DNA from 2 places in the Brevundimonas sp. GW460-12-10-14-LB2 genome. Region 2 is predicted to be linked to the other one. Evidence: predicted binding sites of a transcription regulator. Region 2 holds the regulator's gene; the other holds the start of a gene.
The links. The regulator LexA, encoded in region 2, represses DNA repair genes until DNA is damaged. The targets are predictions, from matches to a motif close to ATGTTCNCNANNTGTTCT.
Positions count from the first base shown of each region.

Region 1: a site for LexA is predicted at 5,007-5,024, ahead of A4249_RS05375 (ImuA family protein). Genes of this name have one in related genera too.

Region 1 covers NZ_CP015511.1:1,096,655-1,112,330, forward strand. The annotation lists gene A4249_RS05355 (alpha/beta hydrolase family protein) at 99-857, opposite strand; gene A4249_RS05360 (DUF3182 family protein) at 854-1,999, opposite strand; gene A4249_RS05365 (SemiSWEET family sugar transporter) at 2,225-2,506, shown strand; gene A4249_RS05370 (Y-family DNA polymerase) at 2,705-4,129, opposite strand; gene A4249_RS05375 (ImuA family protein) at 4,137-4,892, opposite strand; gene A4249_RS05380 (hypothetical protein) at 5,032-5,370, shown strand; gene A4249_RS05385 (DUF1810 domain-containing protein) at 5,367-5,807, shown strand; gene A4249_RS05390 (SOS response-associated peptidase) at 5,833-6,540, opposite strand; gene A4249_RS05395 (hypothetical protein) at 6,540-6,986, opposite strand; gene A4249_RS05400 (hypothetical protein) at 6,988-7,224, opposite strand; gene A4249_RS05405 (hypothetical protein) at 7,763-8,044, shown strand; gene A4249_RS05410 (helix-turn-helix domain-containing protein) at 8,134-9,057, opposite strand; tRNA gene A4249_RS05415 (tRNA-Leu) at 9,211-9,295, shown strand; gene A4249_RS05420 (amino acid permease) at 9,416-10,990, opposite strand; gene hrpB (ATP-dependent helicase HrpB) at 11,136-13,562, shown strand; gene A4249_RS05430 (MFS transporter) at 13,619-14,896, shown strand; gene A4249_RS05435 (TrmH family RNA methyltransferase) at 14,893-15,676, opposite strand, start outside.
Region 2 covers NZ_CP015511.1:1,253,455-1,269,130, reverse strand. The annotation lists gene bamA (outer membrane protein assembly factor BamA) at 1-200, shown strand, start outside; gene A4249_RS06230 (OmpH family outer membrane protein) at 233-838, shown strand; gene lpxD (UDP-3-O-(3-hydroxymyristoyl)glucosamine N-acyltransferase) at 846-1,859, shown strand; gene fabZ (3-hydroxyacyl-ACP dehydratase FabZ) at 1,856-2,350, shown strand; gene lpxA (acyl-ACP--UDP-N-acetylglucosamine O-acyltransferase) at 2,350-3,138, shown strand; gene lpxI (UDP-2,3-diacylglucosamine diphosphatase) at 3,135-3,974, shown strand; gene lpxB (lipid-A-disaccharide synthase) at 3,971-5,140, shown strand; gene A4249_RS06200 (FUSC family protein) at 5,266-6,135, shown strand; gene gltA (citrate synthase) at 6,192-7,493, opposite strand; gene gltX (glutamate--tRNA ligase) at 7,560-8,975, opposite strand; gene A4249_RS06185 (ComEC/Rec2 family competence protein) at 9,043-11,160, shown strand; gene lexA (transcriptional repressor LexA) at 11,141-11,839, opposite strand; gene trpC (indole-3-glycerol phosphate synthase TrpC) at 11,958-12,752, opposite strand; gene trpD (anthranilate phosphoribosyltransferase) at 12,749-13,786, opposite strand; gene A4249_RS06165 (anthranilate synthase component II) at 13,789-14,379, opposite strand; gene A4249_RS06160 (peptidoglycan-binding protein) at 14,468-14,671, shown strand; gene trpE (anthranilate synthase component I) at 14,668-15,676, opposite strand, start outside.

The DNA.
Region 1 (15,676 bases), 160 kb from region 2:
AGGCGCGACGCGCGGCGTTCCAGAGACGAAAGCGGCGTAGCGGGTAATGCGGCTGCAGTACGTGCGGCTGCGCTGGGCGCTGAGCACTGGCGAGAGGTTCACCGATAAGACCGGCGGCTAGCCCGCACCATTTCCTCGACCCAGTTCATGAGCAGAGTGGCGTAAAGCCGCTGATGGGCGGGATCGCGCATCGCATGGGTCGCTTCGGCGATGATCCTGTGGCTGAACGAGTTCGCGTCCTTGAAGGCTGCCTGATACGAGGCGATGACTTCGGGCGGAATGCGATCGTCCTTGCCCGACTGCACGATGAGAACGTCGCCCTCGAACGCGGCGCAGGCCGAGAGCGCTTTGTCTTCCCGCGGCGTTCGCAGTTGCTGTCGATAGGCGCGCACCGCGTCCTTATCGAGCTTGGCCTTGGGCACGTCCCAATGCGCGTCCGGATAAAGGGCCGGGACACGCAGCGCCAACCAGCGCACGTCACGGATGCTCGTCAGCAGAGCCGACAAATAGCCTCCGTAGCTCGTGCCGATCACGCCGATCGCACCGGGATCGATCAGCGGCTGGGACGCCAAATAGTCATAGGCCGCGGTGACGTCGTCCAATCCGTTCTGCCGGGTGACCTCGTCTCGGCTCGCATCGCTTTCGGCATGGCCTCGAAGGTCGAAAGTGAAACAGATGCAGCCCAGTCGAGCCAGATCCTCGGCCAGGCCCAGGTCTTCTTCCTGATCGCCGCCCCAGCCGTGGACAAACAGAAAGCCCGGCACGGGGGCTTCCGGCGTCAGAAGCGTGCCGGTCAGCTTCTGTCCGTCGACAGACAGTCGGACCCGCCCTTCCTCGACGTCGTCAGGTTCAGTCACGCTGTCCTCGTCACATATTTCGTCATCGGCCCGACCTTGGGGTCCTCACCCCGGAAATAGACCACATCCTCCGGTCCGACATCGGCGAGGCCATACACTTCGACCGTGGCGGTTTCGACCGAAGTCAGCGCCGGCGAGGCCGCGAAGGCTTCAAGCGCGGCGATCTCGGCGCCCGTCGCGCCGCCGACCCGCCAGGACTGCTCCAGCACGCCCACACGCCTTCGCCCGCGTGCATCCTTGCCGGCGAGGACATCGTAGTTCCGGCGGGTCAGGATCAGGTCCGGATAGGCGCGCTGGGCGGCGTCGTCGAACAAAGCGGCGCAACGCACCGCTTCCACCGCCTCGGGGGTCAGTCCGAGGTGGGTCAGTCGATCGAGATCGCCTCTCACGCACCTCAATCGGGATCCGCCGTACACCTCGCGTCCCCTGTGGTCGGTTGTTTCCCGCTGATCGCCGACATAGCTGATGCGCAGTCCGCCGACCGACAGGGTTCCAACGCTGTAGGTTTCGACGCCGAGCAGGTTTTCCTCAAGGACGACGCCGAAGGCGGCGATTTGCGCTTCGTCCTGATCGGCGATGACGGCGACGAGCGCCTCAGGCGTTTCGACGACCGTCTGGCCCAGCCCTGCTTTGGCCAGGACATCCTTGACGCGGACAGGCCCGGTCTCGAGGAGGCGTCGACCAGCTTCGATCGCGTCGGCGACGGAGAAGGCGGTGTAGCCTTCCAGAGCCGCATCGCCCAGACGGTCGGCCATGGTGTTGGACCAGCCGACCGGGCAGGTCGCGGACCGATCGATCAGGCCGTGCGTGATCGCCTTGGTTGCGATGAAGCGGTGTGGAACGCGGCCGCCCAACAGATTGCCAGCGGTGAAGACCGTGCGCGAGGTCATGTCTTCTCCGATCAGGGTGTCGCGAGGCACCAGCAAGACGTCGGGTCCGACGTCTTCCGCGTCTTCAACCACATCAATGATCGGGAGCCGCAGAAGGCGCGCCAGGCGAGAGACCAACATCGCTCTGGACGCCTGATCGTGCAGATTGCCCGGATTGTGCCCGTCCGGATCGAACAGCGCGATGCCGGCAAGGGCGGCCGCATTGGTGAATGAAGGCATCGGGGCGACGCCCGATGGATTGACGATGGTCATGGCGGTCAGCGCTCCCTGCCAAGGGTCAACCCCAAGAGCGGGCAACGGTTCAGCACGCAAACCCTTCTTTTTGCGGGCCCCCGAAGTCGTCGTCGGGAAGACAGGCCGACGCCCGACGGGGCAGAAATCAGGATTGGAAACGTCCTATGCCTGCACGGCTTTACCACTGTAGAGGTGCGTTTTCGCACACAGGAACGGTGACCCAGGGGGCGTCGTTGCCCACCCATGAGCGACTTGACAGCCAATATCGTGGGTACAGCGGCGGCGGTCTGCTCGATCACGAGCTTTGCGCCCCAAGCCCTCAAGATTTGGAAAGAACGCGACGCGTCTTCGGTCAGCCTCAAGACCTATTCGCTCACCGTCACCTGTTTCATCCTCTGGGTTGTCTATGGCGTCATGACCCGAGCCTGGCCGGTGACTGTGTCGAACAGTTTTGCCTTGGTCATGGCGGCCTGCGTCCTGATCATGAAGTGGCGGTTTCGCGATGGCGATCCTGACGAGCACTAGGCTGCTTCTACCGGCTATCGCGTATCCTTCGCCTTGCCCGTGCCTGTCAGAAATGGCCCGGTACGACCGGTATTGCTGAGGCGAGCCATGCAGACGTGCTAGTTGTCCGATCAACAAGCGGCAGCCATGGACGATCGGTCAGCCATTCCGAGACAGCGCGGACCGTTCGAGATCGACATTGACCCCGGTCAAAAGGCGTCAGCCGAAGAGCCCGTGCAGCCACCAGCTGAGATCGCCGGTCAGAGGCTGTTCGCCATCGCCGCGTCGAAAGACCCAGAAGCGGTGGCCAGCCTCGTCCTCCAGCTGGAAATAGTCGCGCACCGCATCACGTTCGCCGTCGCGCCGCCACCATTCGCCAAAGATCCGCTCAGGGCCGTCAGCGCGCCTGACGCGATGACGAACGCCGCGCCAGCTAAAGGCGACCGGCGGCTGATCGGGCAGAAGCGCTACGGCCTCGATGGCTTCGGGTTGGGCGAGCAACCGGGAAGGGCGCGGCCAGCGTCGCGTCCAGGTTTCCGGCACCGGCGGCGCGGTCGGCGGCAGTTTGCGGATCGAGCGTTCCGGCACGTCGCTCTGCGCGGGGGCCAGTCGATACAGGTTCTGCGGGCCGAGACGATTGGCGAGCAGATCGACGAGATCGCCGATGTCCGGCGTCGCCGGGCCGCCCAGATCGCCGGAACTCGGCGACCAGTCCAGCGGTAGGACGACCGGTGCGGCCAGAACCATGGCCTCCACGCCGAGGCCAGGATCAATGGTTTCGATCTTGTCACAGAGCAGGCGGGTGAGCCGCCCGACATCGCGGACAGCGCGCGCCAGGCCGACGCGGATGGCCTCGGTCCGGTTGTCGATCCGTTCAAACCGCAGGTCGAGCCGGGACGCGCCAAGCCCCTGAGCCTCGAGCGCCTCGCTCAGGGCTTCCACCAGTTTGAGCGTGTAGCGGGCCAGGGTCTCGGGCGCGCCGATCGGCTCGGCGAAGACCCGCCGGACCTGGATCAGCTCCGGGGCGTCGATCGGGGTGATCGGCTCTTGGGCGCGTCCGTAGGCCTGATCCAGGCGACGGATCAGCTCCGGTCCGAAGCGCAGGGCCAGAGACGCGCGAGGCTTGGCCTCCAGTTCGCCTATGGCGTCGATCCCCAGACGCCCCAGGCCATCGACCATGTCGGCGGGCAGGCGCAAGGCGCGCAAGGGCAGGCGACGGATGGCAGGCCCCCCGCGCGCGACGACGATCGTCGGTTCGGCGAGGTTGCGGGCCAAGGCATGGGCGGCGCCCCACGTGTCGGCGAGGGCGGCGTGGGCGCCCAGGCCGACAGCGGCGGTCTGGGCGATCAGATCCTCGAGCAGGCCCTCATCGCCGCCGTAGCGATGACCGGCCCCGGTGACGTCGAGCACAAGGCCGTCCGGCGGGTCGGCGGCCACGATCGGCGCATAGCGGCGCAGCGCCCAGAGGGCGAGCTGGTCCAGGGCGGCGGCGTCCCCGGCGGGGTCGAAGGGATGGACGACGAGATCGGCGACCAGGGCCCGGGCCTGGGTCGCGGCCATGCCGGGATGCAGGCGATGGGCGCGGGCGGCAAGGTCGGCGGCCATCACCACGCGTTTGCGGCCCTGGCGTCCGACCAGGACCATCGGCGTGTCAGGCGACGGCGCGTCGGGTCCAAGCCGGCGTCGCAGCCGATCGGTCGGCCAGGTGGGGAGGTAGAGCGAGACGACCCGTCTCATCGCAGGCTTCCAGTTCGAAATCCGCACAGGCTCCGGCGCGGCAACGGATCAGCTCGACAAACCAGCGCGGGCGGCCGACGCCGGGCACGGGCAGGGGGGTGGAGGGCAGGGCGGTGACCCGCCAGCGGGTGGCGGCGGCGGTCGGCTGGCCGAAGTCCGCCGCCTCGGCCTGACGACGCCATCTTCGGACCGCCAGACCGAGCGAGCCCGTGTCCTCGGCGACCAGCTGCAGCCGCCTCGACGCCGTCATGGACAGACGGGCGACTTCGCCCACGACGGCGCCGAAGCCGCCGTGACGCAGGCCGTCCTCGAAGGCGGCCAGCAATCCGGCCTCGTCGCCGGCCTCCACATAGATGACCCGGTTCGAGGATAGTCCCGCCTGCTCCAGCGCCGGCGCGAACAGGTCCGGGCGTGTTACGCACCAGAGCACCGGTCCCTGGGTGCGCGCTGCGACACCGGCCGCAAACAGAGCCGCGACCGCGCCGTCGATGGCCCCGTCGCCGCCGCCGGCCACCTCATGCAGCGCGCCGAGCGGCAGGCCGCCGGCAGGCAGCCGGCGATCGAGCGCGGCCAGGCCGAACGGCAGCACGCCGCCAGGCGGCCGTCGACCCGCCTCGATGCGTGCGATCTCCGCGCGGAGCGCCTGGAAGGATGGGGAGGCGGCGGACATGTTCTCTTGAAACCGAACGCGAACTGAACGTTCCTCATTTGTTCTTATTCGAGCGTGTGAGAGTCAAGGCGGATCGCGACGGCGTTGTGGATCGCCCTGTGGGCGGCGCCATCCCGGTTCGCTGTGCGTTGTCCCGACGATGACGCAGCCCCTCCGATACCCCACCACGCCCGACGGCCGCTATTTCGTGGTGCGAGGCCGGCTGTGGCGGTGCTCCAATCCTGCTCTGTCGGCGGAGGCGAGGGACGATCTGGTGCATGATCTGATGTCGGCGCGCCGGGCGGTGCGGACGGCCCTGGCGGCTGGGGATACGGACGCTTTGGCCGGAGCGCGGCGCAGCGTCGACAAGGCCAAGGTTGGATTGGGGGAGCGGGGCCCGGTGTGGTGGACCGACGGCTCGCCGGATCTCAATCGGCACATGGCGCGAAACACCCCCTATGCAGACTGGTTCGCCAGTCTGGGCGAGACGGGCAAGTGACGACAGCTCTCGACCGTTTTGTCCTAGCTCAAGACCCCGTGTTCGAAACGGCGATGGCCGAGCTCGCGACGGGTCGCAAGACAAGCCACTGGATATGGTTCGTCTTCCCCCAGGCCCGGTCGTTGGGACGGTCTTCGACGGCTGCCTTCTATGGCATCGGATCGCTCGCGGAGGCGCAAGCCTATCTGCTGCATCCCGTTCTAGGGGCGCGTCTCATCCGCGCTGCCCAGAGCGCGACCACGGCGCCGGCGACCTCATCGCATCAGCTGTTCGGATCGCCCGACGATCTCAAATTCCGATCATCGATGACGCTATTCGCCGCCGTGGCGGCCGATCCGACCGTGTTCGACGCGGCGCTCGCACGCTGGGGCCTTTCGCCTGATCCGTTGACCGCAGACCTTGTATCGATCGCCAGAGCGGGACCGGATCGTCTTTAATCAAATATCGGCCGCTTTACGTGGCCTAGGCGTCGATAACTGACAAAGCGCCGTCGGGCAGCGGGCGCTGAAGCGCCTTGGCCGTTTCCCACGGCGCGGTCATCCAGGCCTCGATCTCGTCGGACTGCGTCAGGATCACCGGCATGGCCTTGGGGTGAACCGCGCCGACCTCGGCGTTGGGGTCGGTCGTCAGAAAGGCGAAGACATCGATCGTCTCCATGCCGGTCTTGATCTTGCGGACGCTGGTGTGGGCTTGGAGGTGGATGCCGGCGAAGAAGGCGAGCGGCTTGGGTTCGTCTCCCGCAAGCTTGAACCAGACGGGTTGGTATTTTCCGGCCGCGTCACGGCCCGGTTCGCTGAAGGCGGTGAAAGGCACCAGACATCGCGATGCCGGCGACAGATGTGGGCGCCAATGGCTGGAGCTGGTGTTGCGGACGTTGGTCGTGCCGCTGCCGGGTTCGAATTCGAGGATTTTCTGAATGTCCACCTCGCCGCCTTTGGCGCGCAACTTGTCGGCGCGCTTTGTGGCATTGTCGAAGATCATCTTCTGGGATGACGGCATGCCCCAGCGCGCCGAAGCCAGAATTCGCTCTGCGCCCTCCCAGCGCACGATCGGCGCCGGATAGTCAGGATAGAAATCGCCCGGCGCGAGGTTGCCGACGGTCGATCGCATGGCGTTCGCCGCGTGCAGTATGGCCTGGGGCCCAGAGCGCTGGCGGTAGAGGTTGCACATCAAGCTCTGGCCTTTTTCAGATCGGCAGCCAGGGATTTGCGGTCCGCCTCATAGGTCGCCTCCGCCTCCTGACGCGCCTGGTTCAGCGCGGCCTGTCGTTCTTCGAAATCAGCCATCTCGGCCTGACGGCGTTCGTCCAGATCGGCCAACGCCGTCTTCAGCTTTTCGATCTTGGCGGCCTTCGCCCTGGACGGTCCCGGAGGTTTGGCGGGCTTGGCCTTGCCGATCTTGCCAACATCGATAGTGAGGCCCCGCTCGATGACCTCGCCAGGAGAGGCCAGGGCGGCCTCGTAATCCGGTCCGCCGGTAAGCTGGCTAGCCAGGCCGGTGGCGAACAGATCCTGTTTGGAACCCCAGGCCTCCAACGCCTTGGGTCGCGACGTGGTGGCGACTGTGAAGGCATGGAAACCGTCGGACCAGGTGAAGACCTTCAGCTTGGCCGCCATGTCAGTCGATCAGTCCGCGACGTTGCATGTCTATGATGATGGGATCGGTCAGCGAAGCGATGACCTCCATGTCAAAGGCGTCCTCCGCTTCCGTCTCATCGGCAAACGAGCGTGGTTGGTTCTGGCGTAGGGTTGAAAGCCGCCAGGACGACTGGACCACCTGCTGCCGTGCCAGATGCTCGATGCGTTGAAGGCGAACGCCGGCGCGTGATCTGATGAGGGTCTTGCGTGTCGCCATCAGTCGGTCCTCCCAGCCGAACCCTGACACGCAGGTCGGCGAATGTGGAGTCGCGACTGTGCATGGGACTAGTCTGCGTAAGCGCACAACTTGTACGGCGCCAGATGGGTCTGCCGTCCCCACCCGCGACATTTGTTCCACCCATGGCCACGCTTGAAAATCTTCCATCTTTCACGAGCGCCTAAAGGCGAGCGAAGCCCAGCGTTCACACAAATCAAATCGTTGGCAAAACGATTCCACCCAATGGGGGCCGATAGGAAAATCATCCTGTGCAGGATGATGCACACATTACGCACACCTGTGTAGGGTACAAGTCACTGTATTCTATTGTGAAAACCCGGGCGCAAAATAGGTCAGAAGTGACCCACAACGTCGCTATGTCTATTTACCATGCCAAATCAGACATTTAAGTGGGTTGCCGACAATCCATATCTACTGGAGAAAATCAGTGGCTACGCGACGCCCCCGCATTCAAGCTTACATCGAATATGACGTTTACCGTCGGGCGGAAAACCAAGCCAAGCGGCTGGGGAAGACCATGAGCGAGCACGTCTCGGACGCGTTGGTCGCCTACTCACCTGACATGACGGAGTGGTCTGCCAAGCAGGCCGGCTATCAGACAATGATGACCTTAAGCCTCACGCTTGCGATGGCGAAAAGGACGATGAGCGAAAGTGACATTCGGCAGGCGAGAGAAGTTGCGGGCCAAGCTGCCGAGATCGTGTTCGGTCGGTTGGGAGAACGTCCTTTCCATCCCAGATCAGAAATCCCAGAAGATGATCGTATGGCGGCCCTTTTTGAGGCTTTCAGATTTGACTGAGTTCGACGAAGCCCGACTGCTTCGCGAAAGGGCAGGGAGCCGCATCGAATAGCTGATCGGGCTGGCGTGTTCCGGCGGCGCATTCTCTTTCATTGCCATCGGACCCGCTTCTGGCTGGGCCGGTGTGTGTCATTGGCTGGCCGTGGCTGTGGTGGTGTGTTCTCGAGACAATAGGCCAGCACGGCCTGGGGTACGCGGGTATTCGGCGAATCGGGCTCAGGACCGAAGTCGTCCCGCTTCATGCGCCAGTATCCGGGGCTGTGCTGCCAGGACCTGACGCGATGGAACCATTGCACCTCAGCAGGGGGCCGGCTTCTCAGGAACAGATCGTCGGCCGATGGCAGGTAGGCTTCCCAGCCTCGCTTCTCGGTGAGCCAAGTATGGGCCGCCCCCATGAACCGCCCGTCTTGGTCCTTGGCGTCAGGGGAGGCCGCCACGAAAGCACCGACGGCGATCCGGAGCGACAGAGCAGGGGTTCCCTCGCTCACGATGCTGGCCACGGCTTCGCGGATCTTGGACTTGTTCGATCTGCTCGCCGAGCCCTTCGGCATCATCGCGAAAATGCGGTCGGCTTCGCTCTCCTCGTCACGAGACAGCGCAGCACTTCTTTCAAAGAGTTCTCTCAAAGGGTTAGGCGGAACTGGAGTTCCGGTCTCTCTGGAACTGGAGTTCCGGTCTTGAGGGGTAAGGGCGGAACTGTGGTTCCGGTCATGACTGGAACTGGAGTTCCGGTCTTTTAGGATCAGTCGGTACCTATCGGGCCGATGGAAACCTCCCGTCTGGATATCGAGATGCCCTTGGGTGTGGAGGATCTTGAGCAGCTTTCTGATCTGACGATCGGACACACCGGCCATCTCGCCGAGGGTGGCTTGGCTGGGCCAGGCATCGCCGGTTTCGCGGTTCAAGTGGCGGGCGATGCCGAACGCGACCGCGAAAACTGTGGCGCTTAGCTCACCATCATCCTGCACCTGCTCCAGCCACGCGAGCTTGTTGGCGGTGAAACGGTCAGACATGAGCAAGTCGCACCGTGAACGCTTGCGGAACAGAGTGTGGGGGATTTTGTGACGCGGTCCCTCCGGATTGTGTCGCACAGACCCTGTTTGTTCCGGTTCGTTGGCTCTTGCCGCAACGATGAAACGCCCCTAGAAGGCCCGTCCTACCTCGATGCGGATGTGGCGGAACTGGTAGACGCACTGGATTTAGGTTCCAGCGCCGAGAGGCGTGGAGGTTCGAGTCCTCTCATCCGCACCAGACAAAAAAGGCCCCGGAGCGATCCGGGGCCTTTCTTTATTCTTGGCCTATCGCCCTTGCGGGCTACTTGACGCCGATAGGTGGGCCTGCCGCGCTTGGTGCGACAGGCCCGGTTTGGTCTTAGCTGATTGGCGGCACGGGCGGCGGCGGGACGTCGCGGTCCGTTTCGTGAACCTCGACCAGACCGCGACCCAGGTGGCTCTTGCGATAGCCATACAGGAAGTAGATCACCAGGCCGATGCCGCCCCAGATCGGCAGCACCATCTTGGCGTCGTGCGGCAGATTCCAGAACAGGAAGGCGCAGCCGAACGCCGACAGGGGCGCGAACACCCAGATCAGCGGCGTACGGAACGGACGGCGACGGTTCGGATCCTTGACCCGCAGCACCAGCACCGCGATCGACACCATGAAGAAGGCGAACAGGGTGCCCGAGTTCGAGATGTCGGCCAGCTGACCGACCGGGAACAGGGCGCCGGCGATGGCGACCGCGATGCCGGTGGCGGCGGTCACGATATAGGGCGTCTTCCACTTGGGATGGATCTTGGTTAGTCCTTCCGGCAGCAGACCGTCGCGCGCCATCACGAAGAAGATGCGGGTCTGACCGAAGATCATCATCAGGATGACCGACGGCAGGGCCAGCAGGGCGGCGGTGCCAAGGGCGTTGCCGATCTGGGGGTGACCAACGACGCGCAGAACGTGAGCCAGAGCCTCGTTGGAGCAGACCAGCATTTCGGCGTTGGAAGGCAGGGCGCAGGCGGCGACGAAGGCAGGCGAGCCCGGCTGAACAGCTTCACCGGCGGCGCCCAGAACTGGCTGAGCGCCGATGGCGCCGGCGGCGCCGAGCGCGACCAGCAGATAGAAGACCGTACAGATGGCCAAAGAGCCAATCAGGCCGATGGGTACGTTGCGCTGTGGGTTCTTGGTCTCTTCGGCTGCCGTCGAAACGGCGTCGAAGCCGACATAGGCGAAGAAGATTGAGGCCGCGGCGCCGACGATGCCCATCCCCGAGTATTGGCCGAAAAGGCCATTGGGAGCGAACGGCGACAGGTTAGCCGACTTAATGACAGGCAGGGTGATGACGATGAAGACCGTCAGGGCGACGACCTTGATCGCGACCAGGATTGCGTTGACCCGGGCCGATTCCGTGGTGCCGACCATCAGCAGAGCCGTCACCAGCAAGGCCACGACAATGGCGGGGATGTTGACGATCCCGGCCGAGAAGTCAGGCGTGGGGATGAAGCCGTTCATCGACCAGGTCGGCCCGGCGGACAGGAGGTCGGGGAAGTCGAACTTGAACCCGTTCTCTATCAGCCCAAGCACATAACCCGACCATCCGACCGACACGGCGGAGGCCGCCACGGCGTATTCCAGGATCAGCGCCCAACCGACCGTCCAGGCCAGCAGTTCGCCCATCACGGCGTAGGTGTAAGTGTAGGCTGAGCCCGAAACCGGGGCCATCGAGGCCAGTTCGGAGTAGCAGAGCGCTGCGACCGCGCAGACGGCCCCGGCGATGACGAAGCTGATCATCATGCCCGGTCCGGCTTTTTGGGCGGCCGAAGCGGTCAGGACGAAGATCCCGGTGCCGATGATGGCCCCGATCCCCAGAAGCGTCAGTTGAATAGGACCAAGCGACCGGTGAAGCGACTTCTTCTCGGCCGTGGCAAGGATCGCGTCGAGCGACTTAACGCGCCACATAAAATACCCCCACGTTTTGATGCAGCCCCTCGGCTGCTTGGGGCGGACGCTAGCGACGGATGAGGCGGCGCGCAACGCGCATGACGGGGTGGTTAAGGCGCGACGACGCTTTCGTGATCACACGTCGGCAGGCTAGAGGCGACGCATGCTGCCCATCCACGCCGTTCTGGAACCGCTGAAAGCCGCTCTGAGCGCGGGCAATACGGCCGTGCTGGCGGCGCCGCCGGGGGCGGGCAAGACGACGGTCGTGCCGCTGGCCCTGCTGGATCAGCCCTGGCTGGAGGGCAAGGTGCTGGTGCTGGAGCCGCGACGCCTGGCCGCACGGGCGGCCGCCGACCGGATGGCTGCGACCTTGGGCGAACAGCCAGGCGGGACGGTGGGCTATCGCACCCGGCTGCAGAGCCGTATCGGGCCGAACACGCGGATCGAGGTGATCACCGAGGGCGTCTTCACGCGAATGATTCTGGACGATCCGGGGCTGGACGGCGTGGGCGCGGTCTTGTTCGACGAGTTCCATGAACGCAGCCTGGACGCCGACCTCGGGCTGGCGTTGGCGAGAGACACGCAAAAGCTGCTGCGCGAGGACCTGCGGCTGCTGGTCATGTCCGCGACGCTAGATGTGGTCGGGGTCTCGCGCCTGCTCGACGGCGCGCCGATGATCGAGGCCGAGGGACGGGCCTGGCCGGTCGAGACCCGGTATCTGGGCCGCAATCCGTCCGAACGGTTCGAAGAGGCGGTGGCGCGCGCCTGCCTGACAGCGCTGGGCGAGGAGACGGGGTCGGTGCTGGTCTTCCTGCCAGGGCAGGGTGAAATCCATCGGGTCGCTCGGCTTGTGAACGAGCGGCTGCGGCTACCGAACATCGATGTCGTGCCCCTGTACGGCGGACTGGACCGGGCCGAACAGGACCGGGCTATCGAACCGGCGGCTGTGGGGCGGCGCAAGCTGGTGCTGGCGACCTCGGTCGCGGAAACCAGTCTGACCATCGAAGGCGTGCGGGTCGTGATAGACGGCGGCCTGTCGCGCGTGCCGCGATTCGAACCCTCCAGCGGTTTGACCCGGCTGGCGACGGTCAAGGTCAGCCGATCCTCCGCGGAACAGAGGCGCGGCCGGGCCGGGCGCACCGAGCCGGGCGTTTGCTACCGCCTGTGGGATGAGGAACAGACGCGCGGGTTGGTCCCGCATCAACGGCCGGAAATCCAGGAGGCGGACCTGACCGGGCTGGCCCTGGACCTGGCCCGGTGGGGCGCACGCTCGGCGGAGGGGCTGGCCCTGCTCGACCCGCCGCCGGCTGGAGCCTTGGCCGAGGCGCGCAAGGTGCTGACACGGTTGGGGGCGCTGGATGCCGATGGCGGACTGTCGAAACACGGGCTTAGGCTGACCAAGATTCCGCTGTCGCCGCGGCTGGGCCATATGGTGGCCGTGGCGTCCGACGCCGGCGACGCGATGACGGGCGCACGGATCGCGGCGGTGTTGAGCGAGCCGGGTCTGGGCGGATCGAGCGTCGATCTGGCGGATCGCCTGATCGGGCTGGAGCGCGATCGGACGCAGAAAGCGCGCGATTCGATCAAGCTGGCGGAGCGCTGGGCGCGCGCGGCGGGCGGCAGATCGGGACGGACGATCGATCCTGGACTGCTGCTGGCCGAGGCCTTTCCCGAGCGGATCGCAAGGGCGCGGGGCAAGACGGGTGAATACCTTCTCGCCAGCGGGCGAGGGGCCGTGCTGGAGGCGACCGACCATTTGGCGCGTGAGCCTTGGTTGGCGATCGCCGATCTTGGCGGCGGCGATACGCGCGACCGGGTGCGACTGGCGGCGGCGCTGGCGGCGGACCGGATCGACAGCGATTTGGCGGGCCTGATCTCGACGGAGGACCGGCTAGCGCGCGAACCGTCGGGGCGGTCGGTGATCCGGCGCTCGCGGCGCATCGGGGCCATCGTGCTGGACGAAAAGATTGTCGGCGCGCCGGATGCGAAGACCCTGACTGCCGCCCTTCGGGCCGAGATCGAGGCGGATGGGCTGGGCGCGCTGAAATGGGGCGAGCAGGCGTCGGGACTGCGCGCACGGCTGGCCTTTCTACACGCGCGCGACACAGCCTGGCCTGATGTGTCGGACAATGCCCTGCTAGCGGCGCGTGAGGACTGGCTGTGGCCTTTGCTGGACGGGGCCCAGTCGCTGGAGGGGATAGCTGACGCTCGTCTGGCCGAGGCCCTGCGCGGACTGATCCCTTGGGACCTACAGCGGCGGCTGGACGAGCTGGCGCCCCCGCGTCTGGTCACGCCGCTAGGCTCGGCGGCCATCGACTACGCCGCCGAGGGCGGGCCGCGCGTGGATATTCGCGTGCAGGAGCTGTTCGGCGTGACGACGCATCCGACTGTCGGCGGCGTGCCGTTGACCCTGGCGCTGTTGTCGCCGGCGCGACGGCCGGTGCAAGTCACCAAGGACTTGCCGCGCTTCTGGTCGGGCTCTTGGGCGGCGGTGCGGGCGGAAATGCGCGGCCGCTATCCCCGTCATCCGTGGCCGGAAAATCCCGCCGAGGCGCAAGCGACGAACCGGGTCAAGCCGCGCGGTACCTGATCGCCTTGACGCGGCGGCCGGGAAACGGGCATCGCTGGGACAACCGGGAGAAGAAGATGTCCGACGTCCTGCCGAAGAACTCCACCGGCCGCGTGCTGTTCGCCAGCCTGATCGGCACGACGATCGAGTTCTTCGACTTCTATATCTACGCCACGGCGGCCGTTTTGGTGTTCCCGACGCTGTTCTTCCCGGGCGAGGATCCGGGGACGGCGCTTCTGTCGTCCTTCGCGACCTTCTCCATCGCCTTCTTCGCGCGGCCCATCGGCGCCTTGGCCTTTGGGCATTTTGGGGATCGGGTGGGACGCAAGGCGACGCTGGTCGCGGCGCTGATGACGATGGGCCTGTCGACCGTGGCGATAGGCCTGTTGCCGACGCACCAGCAGGTCGGCCTGCTGGCGCCCCTGCTTCTGGCCCTGTGCCGGTTCGGTCAGGGGCTGGGCCTGGGCGGCGAGTGGGGCGGGGCGGTGTTGCTGGCGACAGAGAACGCGCCGCCCGGAAAGAAGGCCTGGTTCGGCATGTTTCCCCAACTGGGCGCGCCCATCGGCTTCATTCTGTCCACCACATCCTTCATCGTCCTGACATCGACGATGAGCGAGACCGCGTTCGAGGGCTGGGGCTGGCGCATCCCGTTCTTGGCGAGCGCCGTACTGGTGTTCGTCGGCCTGTGGGTGCGGCTGAAGATCACCGAAACGCCCGAGTTCCAGAAAGCCGTGGATCGCGACGAGCGCGTGAAGGCGCCGGCCGTGACCCTGTTCGCCCATCACAAGGCGGCGCTGGTTCTGGGCACCTTCAGCGGCGTGACGACCTTCACCCTGTTCTATTTGATGACCGTCTTCGCCCTGGGCTGGGCGACGACGGGAATGGGGCTGGCGCGGGCCGATGTGCTGCCGATCCAGTTGATCGGCGTTCTGTTCTTCGCCGCCTTCATCCCCGTGACAGCCTTGCTGGCGGATCGATACGGGCAGGTCAGGGTGCTGATCGCCTCGTCCGTGGGAATCGGCTTGTTCGGCTTTCTGTTCGCGCCGCTGTTCGGGGGCGGTCTCAGCGGCCTGCTGATCTTCTTTGCGCTGGGGTTCGCCCTGATGGGCTGCACCTATGGCCCCATCGGTGCCGCCATGGCGCGGCCGTTCCCGACGGCGGTGCGCTACACCGGCGCGTCGATGGCCTTTAATCTGGCGGGCATCCTGGGCGCATCGCTTGCGCCTTACATTGCGCTGAAGCTGGCCGAGCGATTCGGGCCGGGAGCCGTCGGCGGCTATCTGGCGATTTCGGCCCTGGTCACCATCGCGGCCCTGTGGGGCATGGGCCGGGTGGCGCCGGAGGAGAAGCGCTAGGCTTCGTCCGTCGCGGCATAGACCATGATGCCAGTGGCGATGGCCAGGTTCAGGCTGTCGGCCCGGCCGCGCATCGGGATTTTGACGTTGACGTCGCAGGCGGCGGCCAGGTCGTCAGTCAGTCCTGCCTGCTCATTGCCCATCAAGATAAGCGACGGCTGTTGCATGACGGCTGAACGATGGCTGACCTTGGCGTCCAGTCGTGTGCCGACGACGCTGCCGGGCCAGGTCTTGCGCCAGGCCAGGAAGGCCTCGGGCGTCGTCTTGGTGATCGAGACGGCGAAGACCGAGCCCATGGTCGCGCGCACGGCCTCGACCGAATAGGGATCGACGCAATCGCCGATCAGGATGACCCCGCCGCAACCGGCCGCGTCCGCCGTGCGGATGATGGTGCCGAGATTGCCGGGATCGCGCACCTGCTCCAGCGCGACCCAGCAGGGCGCCGAGGCGGGGTTCAGGCTGTCTAGCGGCGCATAGGCCTGTTCGAACACGCCGAGCACGGTCTGCGGATTGTCGCGGCGGCTGATCTTTTCAAGGATGGCGTGGGTGACGACGATAATGTCGCCGCCCGCCTTGAGCGTTGCGGCTTTGGCGCGATCCAGCAGCGAATGAGGACGGGCGTCCTCGCCGACCAGCAGCATCCGGGGCGCGCGCCCCTGGTCCAGCGCCTCGCCGATGAATTTCAGACCTTCGGCCAGGAAGGTGCCGGTCAGGTCGCGTTCCTTGCGCATATGCAGGGCGCGGACGCCCTTGACCGTGTCGTTGGTCAGGGAGGTGATG
Region 2 (15,676 bases):
ATGACCGCTACAAGCTGACGTCCACCGGAACGGTGAACACCAATATTGCCGATGAGCTGTCGCTGCGCGCATCGGCTGGCGTCAGCATCCACTGGAAGTCGCCAATGGGTCCGATCCGCTTCGACATCTCCAAGGTCCTTTCCAAGGAAGATTACGACAAGACGGAATCCTTCCGCTTCTCGACCTCCACTCAGTTCTAATCGCGGCTTTTTCGACCGCACGAGGAAACACCATGAAAGCTCTGATTATCGCGGCGACCGCCGCTGCTTCGCTCATCGCCACCGCCGCTTCGGCGCAACAGGCCGGCGCTCCCGCCAACCCCGGCCCGGTCATCCCCGGCGTCTGCGTCTATTACAACGCGCGTCTGCTGGCCCAGTCGTCGGCCGGTCAGGCCGTGGAAGCCCGCATGCAACAGCTGGCCCAGGAAGTTCAGGGCGAACTGCAACCTTACGCCACGTCCATCCAGTCGGACGCGCAGCAACTGCAAGCCTCGGGTTCGAGCCTGCCGGCCGACCAACTGCAACAGCGCCGTCAGGCCCTGCAGCAGCGCGCGCAAGAAGCCCAACAGCTGGAAGCCACCCGTGAAAACGAGCTGCGCTACACCCTGGGCATGCAGCGTCAGGCCATCACCGAGGCTGTCTCGCCGATCTTGACCGCCCTGTATCAAGAGAAGGGCTGCGGCCTGCTGCTGGACCGCGAGAGCGTCTTCATGATGAACCCGGCCATGGACGTCACCGACCTGGCGATCCAGCGCCTGAACACGGCCCTGCCGACCCTGAGCTTCAACCGTATGGCCGTACCGGCTCAGACGCAGGCTCAACCGGCCGCCGCCAACTAAGTCGTCAATGCCCGATCCCCGCTTTTTCGAAACCCTGTCGCCCCTCAGCGTCGCCGATCTGGCGGCGCAGATCGGCGGCGAGGTCGACCGGGGCGGGGATCGCATGATCGCCTCCGTCGCGCCCTTGTCCTCTGCGGACGGGGGCGCGATCGCGTTCTTAGGCGACCGCAAGTTCGCCGCCGCGCTGGCGACGACACAGGCCGGCTGCGTTATCGTGCCGGCTGAGGCCAAGGACGCCGCGCCGTCGTCCGCCGCTGTCATCATCTCGCGCACGCCTCAAGCCGCCTGGGCCAAGGCGTCGTTGGCGCTGCATCGGCCCATACTTCTGGAAAAAGCGATCACCCGCGACGAGGCGGGCGAGGACGACAGCGTCGTGGTCGAACCCGGCGCGATCCTGGGGCAGGGCGTCCGCATCGGTCGAGGGTCCCGCATTGGCGCCAACAGCGTCATCGCGCCTGGCGTGCAGATTGGTCGTGATTGCGTGATTGGCGCCAACGTCAGCGTGGCCTTCGCGCTGATCGGCGACCGGGTGAAGCTGTATGCCGGCGCCCGGATCGGCGAAGCGGGTTTTGGCGCCACGGGGACAGCGGCGGGCGTCATGGATATTCCCCAACTGGGCCGCGTCATCCTTCAGGACGGCGTGACGGTGGGCGCCAACTCCTGCATCGACCGCGGCGCCTATGACGACACGGTCATCGGCGAGAACACCAAGATCGATAATCTGGTCATGGTCGGCCACAACTGCGTCATCGGCCGCAACTGCCTGCTGGTCGCCAATACCGGCATCTCGGGCTCGGTGACCGTGGGCGACAATGTCATCTTCGGCGGCAAGGCGGGGATCGGAGACCACATCACCATCGGCGAGGGCGCGCGTGTCGCGGCCGGGGCCGGTGTGCTGGCCGATGTTCCCGCCGGCGAGACCTGGTCGGGTTATCCGGCGCGTCCGATCCGACAGTTCTTGCGCGAGACGGTCTGGCTCGCCAAACAGGCCTCATCGAAGAAGGCTCCAAAGGAATCATAGGGATGAGCGACACGACTGCCGTCGAAGGCAAGATCGATTACGCCGAGGTGATGCGGCGGCTGCCGCACCGTTATCCCTTCCTGCTGGTGGACAAGGCCGAAGACTTCGTGCCCGCGACGTCGATCGTCGGCATCAAGAACGTCACCCACAACGAGCCCTTCTTCCCGGGGCACTTCCCAATCGATCCGGTCATGCCCGGCGTGCTGATCGTGGAGGCCATGGCCCAGACCGGCGCACTGTTGATGTCCAAGACGCTGGACGTCGCCGTGGCCGACAAGGTCATCATGTTCATGTCGATCGACGGGGTTCGCTTCAGAAAGCCCGCGAGGCCCGGCGACCAACTGCGCATGGAGGTCAAGGTGATCCGCGCGCGGGGCGACGCCTACAAGTTCCGGGGCGAGACCTTCATCGACGGCAAGCTGGCGGCCGAAGCCGAGTTCATGGCGATGGTCGTGACTGTGCCCACTCCAGCGCCTGGGCCGGCGGCCTGATGACCGTTCATCCTACCGCTGTGATCGACGCAACGGCGACCCTGGGCGAGGGGATCGAGGTCGGCCCATGGTGCACAGTCGGGCCGAATGTGGTGCTGGGCGACAATGTGCGCCTGGTCAGCCATGTCGTGGTGCAGCAGGACTCGACGGTCGGGGCCGGGACGGTCATCCACCCGTTCGCAGTCATTGGCGGCAACCCGCAGCACAATGGTTACAAGGGTGAGACGGTTCGGCTGGAGATCGGCGAGAACAACCTGATCCGCGAGCACTGCACCTTCAATCGAGGCACGCCGCAGGGGACGGGCGTGACGGTCGTGGGTTCGAACAATCTGTTCATGACCGGCGCCCATATCGGTCACGACTGCGTCGTCGGCGACAATGTGGTCATGGCCAACAACGCGACTCTCGGCGGTCATGCTCAAGTCGGGGACAAGGTGTTCCTGGGTGGACTGTGCGCGGTGCACCAGAACGGCCGCGTCGGGCAGGGCGCGATCATCGGCGGTCTAGCGGCGGTGACGCGCGACGTCATCCCCTATGGCTCGGCCTGGGGCAATCATGCGCGGCTGCGTGGGCTGAATCTGATCGGCCTTAAGCGCAAGGGCTACGGCAAGGATCAGGTGCGGCGTCTGCTTGCAGCCTATCGCGATCTGTTCGAGGGCGACGGCGAGTTCGCCGGTCGGATCGATGGCGTGGCGGAACGCTATGCCGACCTCCCCGAGATCATGGAGATCATCGCCTTCATCCGCGACGGCGGGCGGCGTCCGCTGTGCCTGCCCAACGCGGAATGAGCGCGGCTGGAAAGCTGGGTCTGATCGCAGGCGGCGGCGATCTGCCGGCGGCTGTGGCGGCGCGTTGCGATACGCTCGGGCGGCCGGTTTTCGTGATCCGTCTGGCGGGGTTTGCTGACGAGCATCTGGCGCGCTGGCCCGGCGCCGAGTTCGGCATGGCTCAGATCGGCGCGATCCTGAAGGCGTTGAAGGCCGAGCGCTGCACGACCGTGTGTCTGGCGGGCATCGTCAATCGGCCGGATTTCAAGACGTTGAAACCTGACTTCAAGGGGGCGACTCTGTTGCCGGGCATTGTCGCTGCCGCTTCCAAAGGCGATGACGCCCTGCTGCGCAAGATCCTGTCGGTATTCGAGACCGAAGGCTTCGCCGTCGAGGGCGCCGACGACATTCTGGGCGGCGACACGCTTGGCGCAGGCGCGCTGGGCGCCGTAGCGCCGACCGAGGAGCAGCTAGCCGATCTGAAGAAGGCGCTGCATGTCGCCGAAAAATCAGGCGAACTCGATATCGGGCAGGGCGCCGTCGTCTGTGACGGCCTGGTCCTTGCGGTTGAGGCGCAGGAAGGCACGGACGCCATGCTGACCCGCGTGGCTGGCCTGCCCGCCGACTTGCGTGGAGCGGTTGATAGCCCGAGGGGCGCGCTCGGCAAGGCGCCCAAGCCGATCCAGGATCTGCGCGTCGATATGCCCGTGATCGGGCCGCGCACCGTCGAAATGGCGGCGGCAGCGGGTCTGGCGGGCATCGGCGGCGTGGCGGGACGTTTGATCCTGATTGATCGCGCGGCCATCGTCGAGACGGCGAACCGTCTAAGCCTGTTCGTCTGGGGCGAGGATCGGTGAGCCGCCCGCTGAAGATCATGTTGGTGGCGGCGGAGGCTTCTGGCGATGCGCTGGGCGCCGGTCTGGCCAAGGCGTTGAAGGCGCGGTTAGGAGACGATGTGGCCTTTGTCGGCGTCGGCGGGCCAAAGATGGCGGCCGAAGGCGTGGTCAGCCCGTTCGACATCGCCGAACTGTCGATCTTGGGCTGGATCGAGGGTTTGCGCGCCTATGGCAAGGTCAAGCGGCGCGTCGAGCAGACGGCGGCGCTGGCCGAGCAGGAAAAGCCTGACGCCGTGGTGCTGATCGACAGTTGGGGCTTTACTATCCGTGTGGCCAAGGCGATCCGGGCCGCGCGCCCGGACCTGCCGCTGATCAAATACGTCGGGCCTCAGGTCTGGGCCTCGCGGCCGGGCCGGGCCAAGACCTTGGCGGGCGCCGTCGATCATCTTCTTGCCCTCTATGGCTTTGATGCGCCCTGGTTCGAGCGCGAGGGCCTGCCGACCACCGTGGTCGGATCATCGGCGCTCCATGTGAATGTCGACGCTGCGGACGGCGCAGCGTTCCGCGCGCGTCGTGGGATCGCCGCCGATGCGCAGCTTCTCTTGGTGCTGCCCGGCAGCCGGCCCAGCGAGATCACCCGAATGGGCCCCGTCTATGAGGCCACGGTCAGAAAACTGAAGACCACGAACCCCGGCCTGGAAGTCGCCGTGGTCGCCGCGGGAACCGTCGCTCACGATGTTGCAGGCCGCGTCGCCGCCTGGCCCTTCCGCGTTCACCTGGTCGACGAAGCCGAAAAGTATGACGCCATGCGCGCCGCGACCGTCGCCCTGGCCACCAGCGGCACCGTGTCGACCGAACTGGCGCTGGCGGGCGCGCCGATGGTCATCGCCTACAAGATCGACGGGCTCAGCTATCAGCTGATGAAGCGGTTCGTGACCGCCAAACATATCACCCTGTTCAATGTCGCGGCTGACGACCGGATCGCGCCTGAATTCATCCAGCAGGAGGCGACCCCGGCCATTCTGACGGCGGCGGTCGGGCGGCTGCTGGCCGACCCGGCCTTGGCGGCCGAACAGGCGCGTCGCCAGACGGCGGCATTGGAGCTGATGGGACGCGGAGGACCGGACCCATCCGAACTGGCTGCCGACGCGGTGCTGAAGGTCATCGCCGAGAAGTCGGCGAGCTGACGATGGCGCGGGCGCTCAGTCCGCGACGTGCGGCCGAGGTCCGCGCCGCGCTTCAGATGGCGGTCGGCGCGATGGCCGCGCTCTATCTCGCGACCTGGCTGAACCTGCCGCACCCTTACTAGAGCGTGATTTCCGCCATCGTCGTCATTCAGGCGAGCGTCGGTGGCGGCGTCCTGACCGTTGCGCGGGACCGGGCCATCGGCACGGCGACCGGGGCGCTGGCGGGGGCGGTCTTCGCCTTCCTTCGTCCGCCGGGCCTGGAAAGCATGGCCCTGAGCATCGCCGTCTCGGCGGGGCTGCTGGCCTTCTTTGCAACCGGGCGGCCATGGCTGAAGGTCGCGCCCGTGACGGCGACCATCGTCATCGCCGGCGGGACCGGCGCAGAGGGGCCGGCGTCTCTCGCGCTGGATCGGGTGATGGAAATCCTGGTCGGCAGCGGCGTGGGGGTTCTGGCGATCCTGGCCATGTTTCCGCGCCATGCCAGGCAGTCCTTCAAGCTTCAGGCGCGCGAGGCGGCGGGCGAAGCGGCGGTGCTGCTGGCTTTGGTCTCAAAGGCCGTCCCGGAGGATGCGTCCGAGATTTCGCGTCGTCATGCCGATCTGAAGCGGCGGCTGGATGCATTGGGTCAGGCCGCCAAGAACGTCATCGATCTGCCCGGCCCGCAACGCGAGACGGCGGATCGAGCCGCGCTTGTGCGCGCCTTCTGGCGCGTGCGCAGCGACATCGTCATCCTGGGGCGCGGTTTCCAGGCCGAGGGCGCCGGCGCACGGTTGGATCCCTGGTCGCAGGACGCGGAGCGGGCGGTGGAGCAACTCAAGGCGCTGTCTCAAGGCAGGGCCGCCCAGCCCATGGGCGCGATCGACCAAAGCCTGGCCCTGTCCATGGCCGTCGAGGGCGACGACGTGGCTCTGGGGGCTGCTGCGATCGGCGTGGCGCATATGCACCGCGATCTGGACGACTTGGCTGCCCGTTTCGCGGATCTGAAGCTGGTCTGACGACAAAGAAAAACGCCGGGGATGTCTCCCCGGCGTTTTGCATTTCAGCTTTCGTCTCAGCCGCGCTGTTCGATCGGCACGTAATCGCGCTGGGTCGGGCCCGTGTAGAGCTGACGCGGGCGACCGATCTTCTGGGACGGATCGGCCATCATTTCCTGCCACTGCGAGATCCAGCCCACGGTGCGGGCCAAGGCGAACAGAACGGTGAACATGGTGGTCGGGAAGCCCATCGCCGACAGGGTGATGCCCGAATAGAAGTCGACGTTCGGGAACAGCTTGCGCGAGGTGAAGTATTCGTCCGACAGGGCGACCTTCTCCAGTTCCTTGGCGACCAGGAACAGCGGGTCGTTCTCGCGGCCCGTGGCGGCCAGCACTTCATAGGCCGACTGCTGCATGACCTTGGCGCGCGGATCGTAGTTCTTGTACACGCGGTGGCCAAAGCCCATCAGCTTGTACTTGCGGTCCTTCACGCCCTGGATGAACTCCGGGATCTTGTCCGGGGTGCCGATTTCCTTCAGCATCGTCAGCGCTTCTTCGTTGGCGCCGCCGTGCGACGGGCCCCACAGGCAGGCGATGCCGGCGGCGATACAGGCGAACGGATTGGCGCCCGACGAACCGGCCAGACGCACGGTCGAGGTCGAGGCGTTCTGTTCGTGGTCGGCGTGCAGGGTGAAGATGCGGTCCATGGCGCGAACCAGGGCCGGATCGACATGATAGTCCTCGGCCGGAACGGCGAAGCACATGCGCAGGAAGTTTTCGGCGTAGGACAGGTCGTTGCGCGGCGAAACGAACGGCTGGCCGATGTGGTATTTATAGGCGCGGGCCGCGATCGTGGGCATCTTGGCGATCAGGCGAATGGCCGAGATGTCGCGCTGGATCGGATCGTGGATGTCCAGGCTGTCGTGATAGAAGGCCGACAGGGCGCCGACGGTGCCGACCATGATGGCCATCGGGTGGGCGTCGCGGCGGAAGCCTTCGAAGAAGCGATCGAACTGGCTGTGCAGCATCGTGTGGGTGGTGATGCTGTTTTCGAACTTCTCGTACTGGGCGGCGGTCGGCAGTTCGCCGTGTAGCAGCAGGTGGCAGACCTCGACGAAGTTCGACTTCGACGCCAGCTGGTCGATCGGATAGCCGCGGTGCAGCAGCACGCCAGCGTCGCCGTCGATATAGGTCAGGGCCGATTCACAGGCCGCCGTCGAGGTGAAGCCGGGATCGAAGGTGAAGGCGCCCGTTCCCGCATAGAGTTTGCGGATGTCGATGACGTCCGGGCCGGTGGAGCCCGAAAGGACCGGCAACTCGATCGTCTTGTCCTCGAAGGACAGGGTCGCCGAGCCGGCGGGTTTGGCTTGTTCAGTCATGAATGCCCCTTTGCATCACACGTCCAGGCGCGGGGAGGCGTCGGCCGCTTTTTGGTTTGTGGGTGATCACTTAGTCTGTTGCAGCGCATCATCCAAGCGCCCGAGACTTTCGTCGCGCCCAAGAGCCGACAAAGTTCGTGCAATATCAGGTGATGTTGACCCTGCGGTAAGCGCTGCGCGCATCGGCGGGCCGATTTTTCCGAACCCAACGCCCTCGGATTCCGCAAAGGCCTTGAGCTCGGCTTCCAGCGCAAAAACATCCCAGGATTGGAACAGGGACAGCCGTTCGCGCAGACGGGTGAGGCGCTCCAAGGTTTCACCCGACAATAGCGCCTTCGCCTTGTCGTCCAGCGTCAGCGGGCGAGATTTCAGTACGAAAGCGGTTTGGTCGGCCAGATCGAGGATCGTCTTGGCGCGATCCTTGACGAAAGGCATGGCGCGCTGAAGCCGGGCTTCGTCCGCCTCTGCGAGGGCGTGGCCCTTCTGCAGGTGCGCATCCAGCGTCAGCTTGGCGAGCCGCTCGTCGTCGGCGAGGCGCAGCCAGTGCGAATTGACATGGGCCAGCTTGTCGAAGTCCAGGCGGGCCGGCGCCTTGCCGATGCCGGCGAGGTCGAACCATTCGATGGCCTGGGCGTCGCTGAACAGTTCGTCGTCGCCGTGCGACCAGCCCAGGCGGGCCAGATAGTTGCGCATGGCCTCGGGCAAGTAGCCCATCTCGGCGTATTCATGCACCGCCTGTGCGCCGTGACGCTTCGACAGCTTGGCGCCGTCCGGTCCGTGGATCAGGGGGATGTGGGCGAAGGTCGGACGCGTCCAGCCCAGCGCATCGTAGATCAGGCTCTGACGCGCGGCGTTGTTCAGATGGTCGTCGCCGCGAATGACGTGGGTCACCCCCATGTCGTGGTCGTCCACAACGACGGCGAGATTATAGGTCGGCGCGCCGTCCGAACGCAGCAGCACCAGATCGTCCAGGTCCTCGGTCGACCAGCTCACGTCGCCCTGGACCTCATCGGCCACCATGACCGTCGTCGCCTTTGGCCGGCGGAAGCGCACGACGTGCGGCAGGGCCAGGTCGTCCACGGTCGGCTCGCGGTCGCGCCAGGGCGATTCGAAAGTGCGCTTCTCCGCCTTGGCCTCATCGCGCAGACGACCGGTTTCCTCGGCCGAGTTGAAGTCGCGGTAGGCGTGGCCGGTTTCGAGCAGTTGATCGACCACCTCGCGGTGGCGGTCGGCTCGGCTGAATTGAAACACCGGCTCGTCGTCGGCGAACAGCTCCAGCCAGCTCAGGCCGTCAAAAATGGCCTTCACCGCCTCATCGGTCGAGCGTTCGCGGTCGGTATCCTCAACGCGGATCAGGAAACGCCCAGCGTGTCTCTTGGCGTACAGCCAGTTGAACAAAGCGGTTCTCGCCCCGCCGATATGCAGATAGCCTGTCGGCGAGGGGGCGAAGCGGGTGACGACAGTCGAGGAAGGTGAGGTCATGGGGGAGGGGTCCGTAAGCGAGGCCCTTATACGCCCCGATGCGGCAAAACCTACCCCCGCCGCGCGATTGCGCGCTTGGCTGGACGCCGAGGTCGCCGCCCAGACCCTGAGATGGCGGCTATGGGCGCCGGTCGCATTCGGCGCGGGCGGCGGCATCTATTTCGCGCTGCGAGCCGAGCCGGTCTTGTGGCCCTTGTTGCTGGGCGCCGCCTTGGCCTTTGGGCTGTGGGTCGTGGCGCGCCGGCGCGGCGGATCGCGGCGCCTGACCTGGCTGCTCTTGATTCTGGCCTGCGTTACAGGCGGGCTGGCGGCGGCCAAGGTGCGCACCGAAGCCGTCGCTGCGCCGATCGCGCCCGCCCTGAGCGAACCGACCGTGATCGAAGCCTGGGTCGTCGATGTCGACAGCCCGGGTCAGCAAGGAGCGCGGGTCGTGATCGCGCCGGTCTGGATTCGCGGACTGACGCCCGAACAGACGCCGGTGCGCCTGCGGGCGACGGTGCGGGGCGACCCGCCGCGGCCCGGCGAAGCGATCCGCCTGTTCGGCATTCTGAATCCGCCGCCTGCGCCGGCCAGCCCTGGGGCCTACGATTTCGGGCGCAACGCCTTCTTTCAGGGGATGGGAGGCGTTGCGTTCGCCTTGGGCGACACGCGTACGGCCGAGCTTGCCCCGCCGCCGTGGCGACTTCGACTTGAAATGGTGGTGAACGCCGCGCGCTTCGCATTGGCCGAGCGGATCGTGGCAAGGCTCGGCCAACGGACCGGCGGGATCGCCGCCGCCATGACGACCAGCCACGAAACCTGGATCAGTCAGGAGGACATGGATGTGATGCGCGATTCCGGCCTGGCGCACATCCTTTCGGTGTCAGGGCTGCATATGGCGATCGTCGGCGGTTTCGTCTTCTTCGCCGTGCGGCTGGGCGTGGCGGCCTGGCCCTGGTTGGCCTTGCGGGTTCACGGCAAGAAGGTCGCGGCCTTGGCGGGCCTGACGGCGGTCGGGGTCTATCTGGTGGTGTCGGGCGCGCCGCCCCCGGCCGAGCGGGCCGCCACCACCGCCTCCATCGCCTTTCTGGCCATCCTGCTGGATCGACAGGCGGTGACCATGCATGGCCTGGCTGTGGCGGCCTTCATCGTTTTGGCCATACAGCCTGAAGCCATCGTCACGCCGGGTTTCCAGATGTCGTTCGCGGCGACTGCGGCCTTGGTCGCCCTGGTCGAGGCTTGGCCGAAGCGCCCGCGCGAAATATCCGCGCCTTGGCCGATCCTGGCAGTCCAACGGCTGGGCGGGTGGCTGACGGCGGCTGTGGCGGCCAGCGTCGTCGCAGGATTGGCGACGGGACCGTTCGCTATGCAGCATTTCAACCGCACCGCCATGTACGGACTGCTCGCCAATCTCGGCACGTCGCCCGTGGCGGACTTCATCCTGATGCCAGCCCTGGCCTTGGGCGCAGCGCTTGAGCCTTTGGGGTTGGGGGGACCGTTCCTGGCGGTCGCGGGATGGGGCGTCGATCTGATGCTGGCCATCGGCGCCTGGACGGCGGGATTGCCCGGCGCGGTCAGAACGGTCGCCAGCGCACCAAATTATGTCCTGCCGGTCGCGTTCCTGGGCGTGTTGTTCGTCTGTTTGTGGCAAGGCCGCCTGCGCTGGTTGGGACTGCCCTTTGCAGCCGCCGTCCTGATCTGGCCGCGTGAACCGACGCCGGACCTCTGGCTTGGCGATGGCGGAACCAACGCCGCCTTTCACCGTGATGAGGCGGCCGTCGTCGTCCGGCCTGGCGTACGTGAGTTTGCGGTGGATCTCTGGTCGCGACGACGGGGGCTGGCCATGACGGATCGCTCGGAGACAGGCTGGGTCTGCGACCGCTTTTCCTGTCGACCGGAAGCCGATGAGGCCGGGCCCGTTGCAATCTGGTGGGGGCGGAAGTCGCCGAGCTCAGATCAGATGGAGGCGTTATGCCGCGCAGCGCCCGTCGTCAGCGTCCGCGCCGTCGTCTCGTCGATCCCGAGCGCCTGTCAGGATCGACTTGTCTTGGACAGCGTGGACTTTGCGCGGGGCGGGGCGGTGGAGTTGTGGCGCGTCAGCTCTGACGAGCCGAATCGATGGCGCGCAGTGTGGACGGCCGACGTTCGCGGCGACCGCCCCTGGACGCGTCAGTCCGATCCGGACGTCAGTGATAGCGGCGCATGAGGCCGACCAGCTTGCCCTGCACCGCGACCTGATCCGAGCCGTAGATTTTGGTCTCGTAGTTGCGGTTGGCGGGTTCCAACGCGATCGAGGCGCCCTTCTTGCGGAGGCGTTTCAGCGTCGCCTGCTCGCCCTCGACCAGAGCCACCACGATTTCACCGGAGGCGGCGTTGTCGGTCGATTTGATCACCACCATGTCGCCGTTCAGGATGCCGGCCTCGATCATGGAGTCGCCTTCGATCTCCAGCAAGTAGTGCTCGCCCGAGCCCAGCATGGATTCCGGGACCGGATAGCGCGCCGTTTCATGCTCGATTGCGTCGATCGGCGTGCCGGCGGCGATCTTGCCCATCAGCGGCAGCTCGCGGGTGTCGTTGGCCACCATCGGGGCCGAAGGTCGGACACCGCCGCCGCCCTCGATGACGTCGGGCTTGAACCCGGCGCGACCGCGCGGCGCGCCGGCCGTCGCCTGTTCGGGCAGTTTCGTGACTTCCAACGCGCGGGCGCGGTGAGCGAGGCGGCGGATGAAGCCGCGTTCCTCCAGCGCCGTAATCAGCCGGTGAATGCCGGACTTGGAGGCCAGATCGAGCGCCTCCTTCATCTCGTCGAACGAAGGGGAGACGCCGGTCTCCTGGATGCGTTCATGGATGAACATCAGCAGTTCGTGCTGTTTGCGCGTGAGCATCGCCAGGCCCTCATGCGCCCGCCGACGAATCGGAACGGGCCGTGAACATTTGTCGATGTTCTGTAAGTGTTCCTTGCTAATGTCAACTTAACGGCGCGGCTTGCCGCCGCGCGCAGACCTAGACCGCCAGCAACTGACGGGTCGCCGCCTCGACATCGGCCTGCCGCATCAGGCTCTCGCCGACCAGGATCGCCTGGGCATGGGCAGCCGAGACGCGCGCCACGTCGTCGGGCGTGAAAATGCCGCTCTCGGCGACCAGCAGAGCGCGAACGGGGCTAAGCATCGACAGCCGCTCCGTGGTTTCCAGATCGACCTCGAACGTGCGCAGCGAGCGATTATTGACCCCCACCAGATCGCCGCCTAGCGCACAGGCGCGCGCCATTTCGTCCTCGTCGTGCGTCTCGATCAGCGCGTCCATGCCAAAGCGTTCGGCTTCCGAAAGCAGCTCGGCGGCCAACCGGTCATCGACCATGGCCAAGATGATCAGGATGCAATCGGCGCCCAGGGCGCGGCTTTCGGCGACCTGCCAGGGATCGACAAGGAAATCCTTGCGCAGGCAGGGCAGGGCGACGGCCTCGCGGGCCTGGCCCAGATAGGCGTCGTCGCCCTGGAAGCTGGGGCCATCGGTCAGCACCGACAGACAGGCCGCACCGCCGGCCTCATAGGCGCGGGCCAGGGCCGGCGGATCGAAATCGGGCCGGATCAGGCCCTTGGACGGGCTGGCCTTCTTGATCTCGGCGATCAGGGCGGGACGACCGGTTTCCTCTCCGACGCGCTCCAAGGCGGCGCGAAAGCCGCGCGGGGCAGATGCGGCGCGGGCCAGGGCTTCGATCGCGTCCTGTGAGGTCGCAGCCTTGCGGGCGGCGACGTCCTCGCGCTTGTAGGTGGCGATACGATCCAGAACGTCGGTCATGCGGGCTCTTCGCTTTCCAGCGGCGTGGAGGTGATGCGGGCCAGGCGATCCAGCGCCTCGGCGGCTCGACCGTCGTCGATGGCGCCAGCCGCGAGCGCGGCGCCGTCGGCCAGATCGGCCGCGCGATCGGACACCACGAGGGCGGCGGCGGCGTTCAGCAGCACGATGTCGCGGTAGGGTCCGGCCGCGCCGGCCAGAAGCGCGCGCAGGGCGACGGCGTTCTCTTCGGCGTCGCCGCCGCGAATGTCTGCGATAGAGGCCCGCGGCAGGCCGGCGTCCTTGGGCGTGACCTGGAAGCGACGAACCGCGCCATCCTTCCATTCGGCGACGTCCGTGGGGCCGGAAGTCGCCAGTTCGTCCAGGCCTTGGCCGTGAACGGTCCAGGCCCGGGTGGCGCCAAGCCGGCCCAGCACCTCGGCCAGCGGCTCCAGCAGGCGCGGATCATAGACGCCCATGACCTGTCGTCTTGCAGACGCCGGGTTCGAAAGCGGTCCCAACAGGTTGAAGACGGTGCGAAAACCGATCTCGGCTCGCACCGGCCCGACATGACGCATCGCCCCGTGATAGGCGGGCGCGAACAGGAAGCAGATACCGGCCTCATCCAGCGCCTTTTTCTGCTGCGCCTGCGACGCCATCAGGTTCACGCCCAGGATCGACAAGACGTCGGAAGAGCCTGATTTCGAAGACATCGCCCGATTGCCGTGCTTGGCGACCTTCAGACCGGCGCCGGCGAGAACCAGGGCTGCGGCGGTGGAGATATTGTAGGTGTGCTGACCGTCGCCCCCGGTGCCGCAGGTGTCGATCACCTCATAGGGATGATCCAGCGTCAGAGCGGCTTCACGCATGGCGCCCGCGAAGGCGGCGATCTCGTCCACGGTCTCGCCGCGCATCCGCATGGCGGTGACGGCGGCTGCGACCTGGGAAGGCGTGGGCTCGCCCCGCAGGCAGGCGGCGAAGAAGTCGTGCGCCTGCTGGGACGTCAGGGAATGGCCCTCGACCAGTCGGGCGAGGATCGGCTTGAACCCGTCGCCCATGGTCAGGCGGCCGCGAGGCGCTTTACGCCGGCGATATCAAGGAAGTTGGCCAGCATGTCGTGACCGTGCTCGGTGGCGATGGATTCCGGGTGGAACTGAACGCCGTGGATCGGGCGCGTACGGTGCTGCAGACCCATGATCTCCCCGTCGGCGGTCCAGGCGGTGACCTCCAGGTCGTCGGGCAGGGTTTCGCGCTTGACCGCCAGCGAATGATAGCGTGTGGCGGTGAAGGGCGAGGGCAGGCCGGCGAAGACGCTCTGGCCCTTATGCAGGATCGGCGAGGTTTTGCCGTGCATCAGGATCTTGGCGCGGATGACGTCGCCGCCGAACGCTTGGCCGATGGCCTGATGACCCAGACATACGCCTAGGATCGGCATCGACGCTGGCGCTGTCGTGATCAACGGCAAACAGATGCCGGCCTGATCGGGCGCGCACGGGCCGGGCGACAGCAGAACGGCGGCGGGGTTCAGCGCCCACGCCTCGTCCACCGTCAGGTCGTCGTTGCGCACGACATGCGTCGGCGCGCCCAACTCCGCGAGGTAGTGGACGAGATTGTAGGTGAAGCTGTCGTAGTTATCGACGACGAGGATCATGGCTTGGCTTCTAGGCGTGACGCGCGTCCGCGCCAAGCCGGCGCGGCTTTAAAGCGCATTTTAACTCGACGGGACTAGGACTGGGCGTGTGAAACTCGCCGCTGAAAAAGACATCGCCGCCAAGATCGCCGCCGCCAAGGCGAAGCTGGTCGTGGTCGAACCCGCGCCCAACCCCGTCGCCGCGCTTGGGGCAGCCGCGCTCGCAGCGACTGCGGCGGTTTTGATGGCGGGCGTCGTCATTATCGGGCCGGGCGTGCAGTTCAACGACCCGGTAATGACGATTTCGCGCTAGCGATTGCCGGTCCGAAAGCGCCAGGCGTCTTCCGCCGCCCGCATCGGCGCGCGCGCCTTGTGCTGGGTCTCGGCATATTCGGCCGCAGGATCGCTGTCGGCGACGACGCCGGCCCCGGCCTGAACGAAGATCCGATCGTCGGCGAAAAGGGCGGTGCGCAGGGTGATGCAGATGTCCGCCTCGCCGCCGGCTGAAATATAGCCGACGCCGCCGCCGTAACCGACGCCGCGCTTTTCGCTTTCCAGTTCGTCGATGATCTCCATCGCGCGCACCTTGGGCGCGCCCGACAGGGTCCCGGCGGGCAGGGCGGCCAGCAGCGTGTCCACCGCATCCAGCCTGGGGTCAGCCTTGCCGCGCACGTTGGAAACGATGTGCATGACCTGGCTGTAGCGCTCGACGACGAAGCTCTCGGTGACTTCAACCGTGCCGGGCGCCGCGACGCGCCCCACATCGTTGCGGCCCAGGTCCAGCAGCATCAGATGCTCGGCAAGCTCTTTTGGATCAGCGAGCAGTTCGACTTCCAGCGCCTTGTCCGCTTCTGGCGTCGCGCCGCGCATGCGGGTTCCGGCCAGTGGCCGGATCGTCACTTCTCCGTCCTTGAGCCGAACCAGGATCTCGGGGCTGGAGCCGGCGAGCTGGAAGCCTTCGAAGTTCAGATAGAACAGATAGGGCGACGGATTCTGGCGACGCAGCGAGCGATAGAAGGCGAAGGGATCGTCCGTCCACGGGGCTGAGAACCGATGGCTGAGCACGACCTGGAAGATGTCGCCGGCGCCGATGTAGTCCTTGGCCCTGGCGACCATCTCGGCGAAGGCCGGCTCGTCCACAGGCGAGGTGAAGACGGGAGGCGGCGTTTGCTGCGGAGCGGCGCGAACGGGCAGGGGTTCGCGCAAGGCCGTCTCGAACGCGTCCAGCCGCGCCGTCGCGGCGTCGAACGCCTCTTGCGGGGAGATGCCGGCGTCGGGATAGGCGGCCGATACCAGAACGATCTCGTGGCGGACCGAA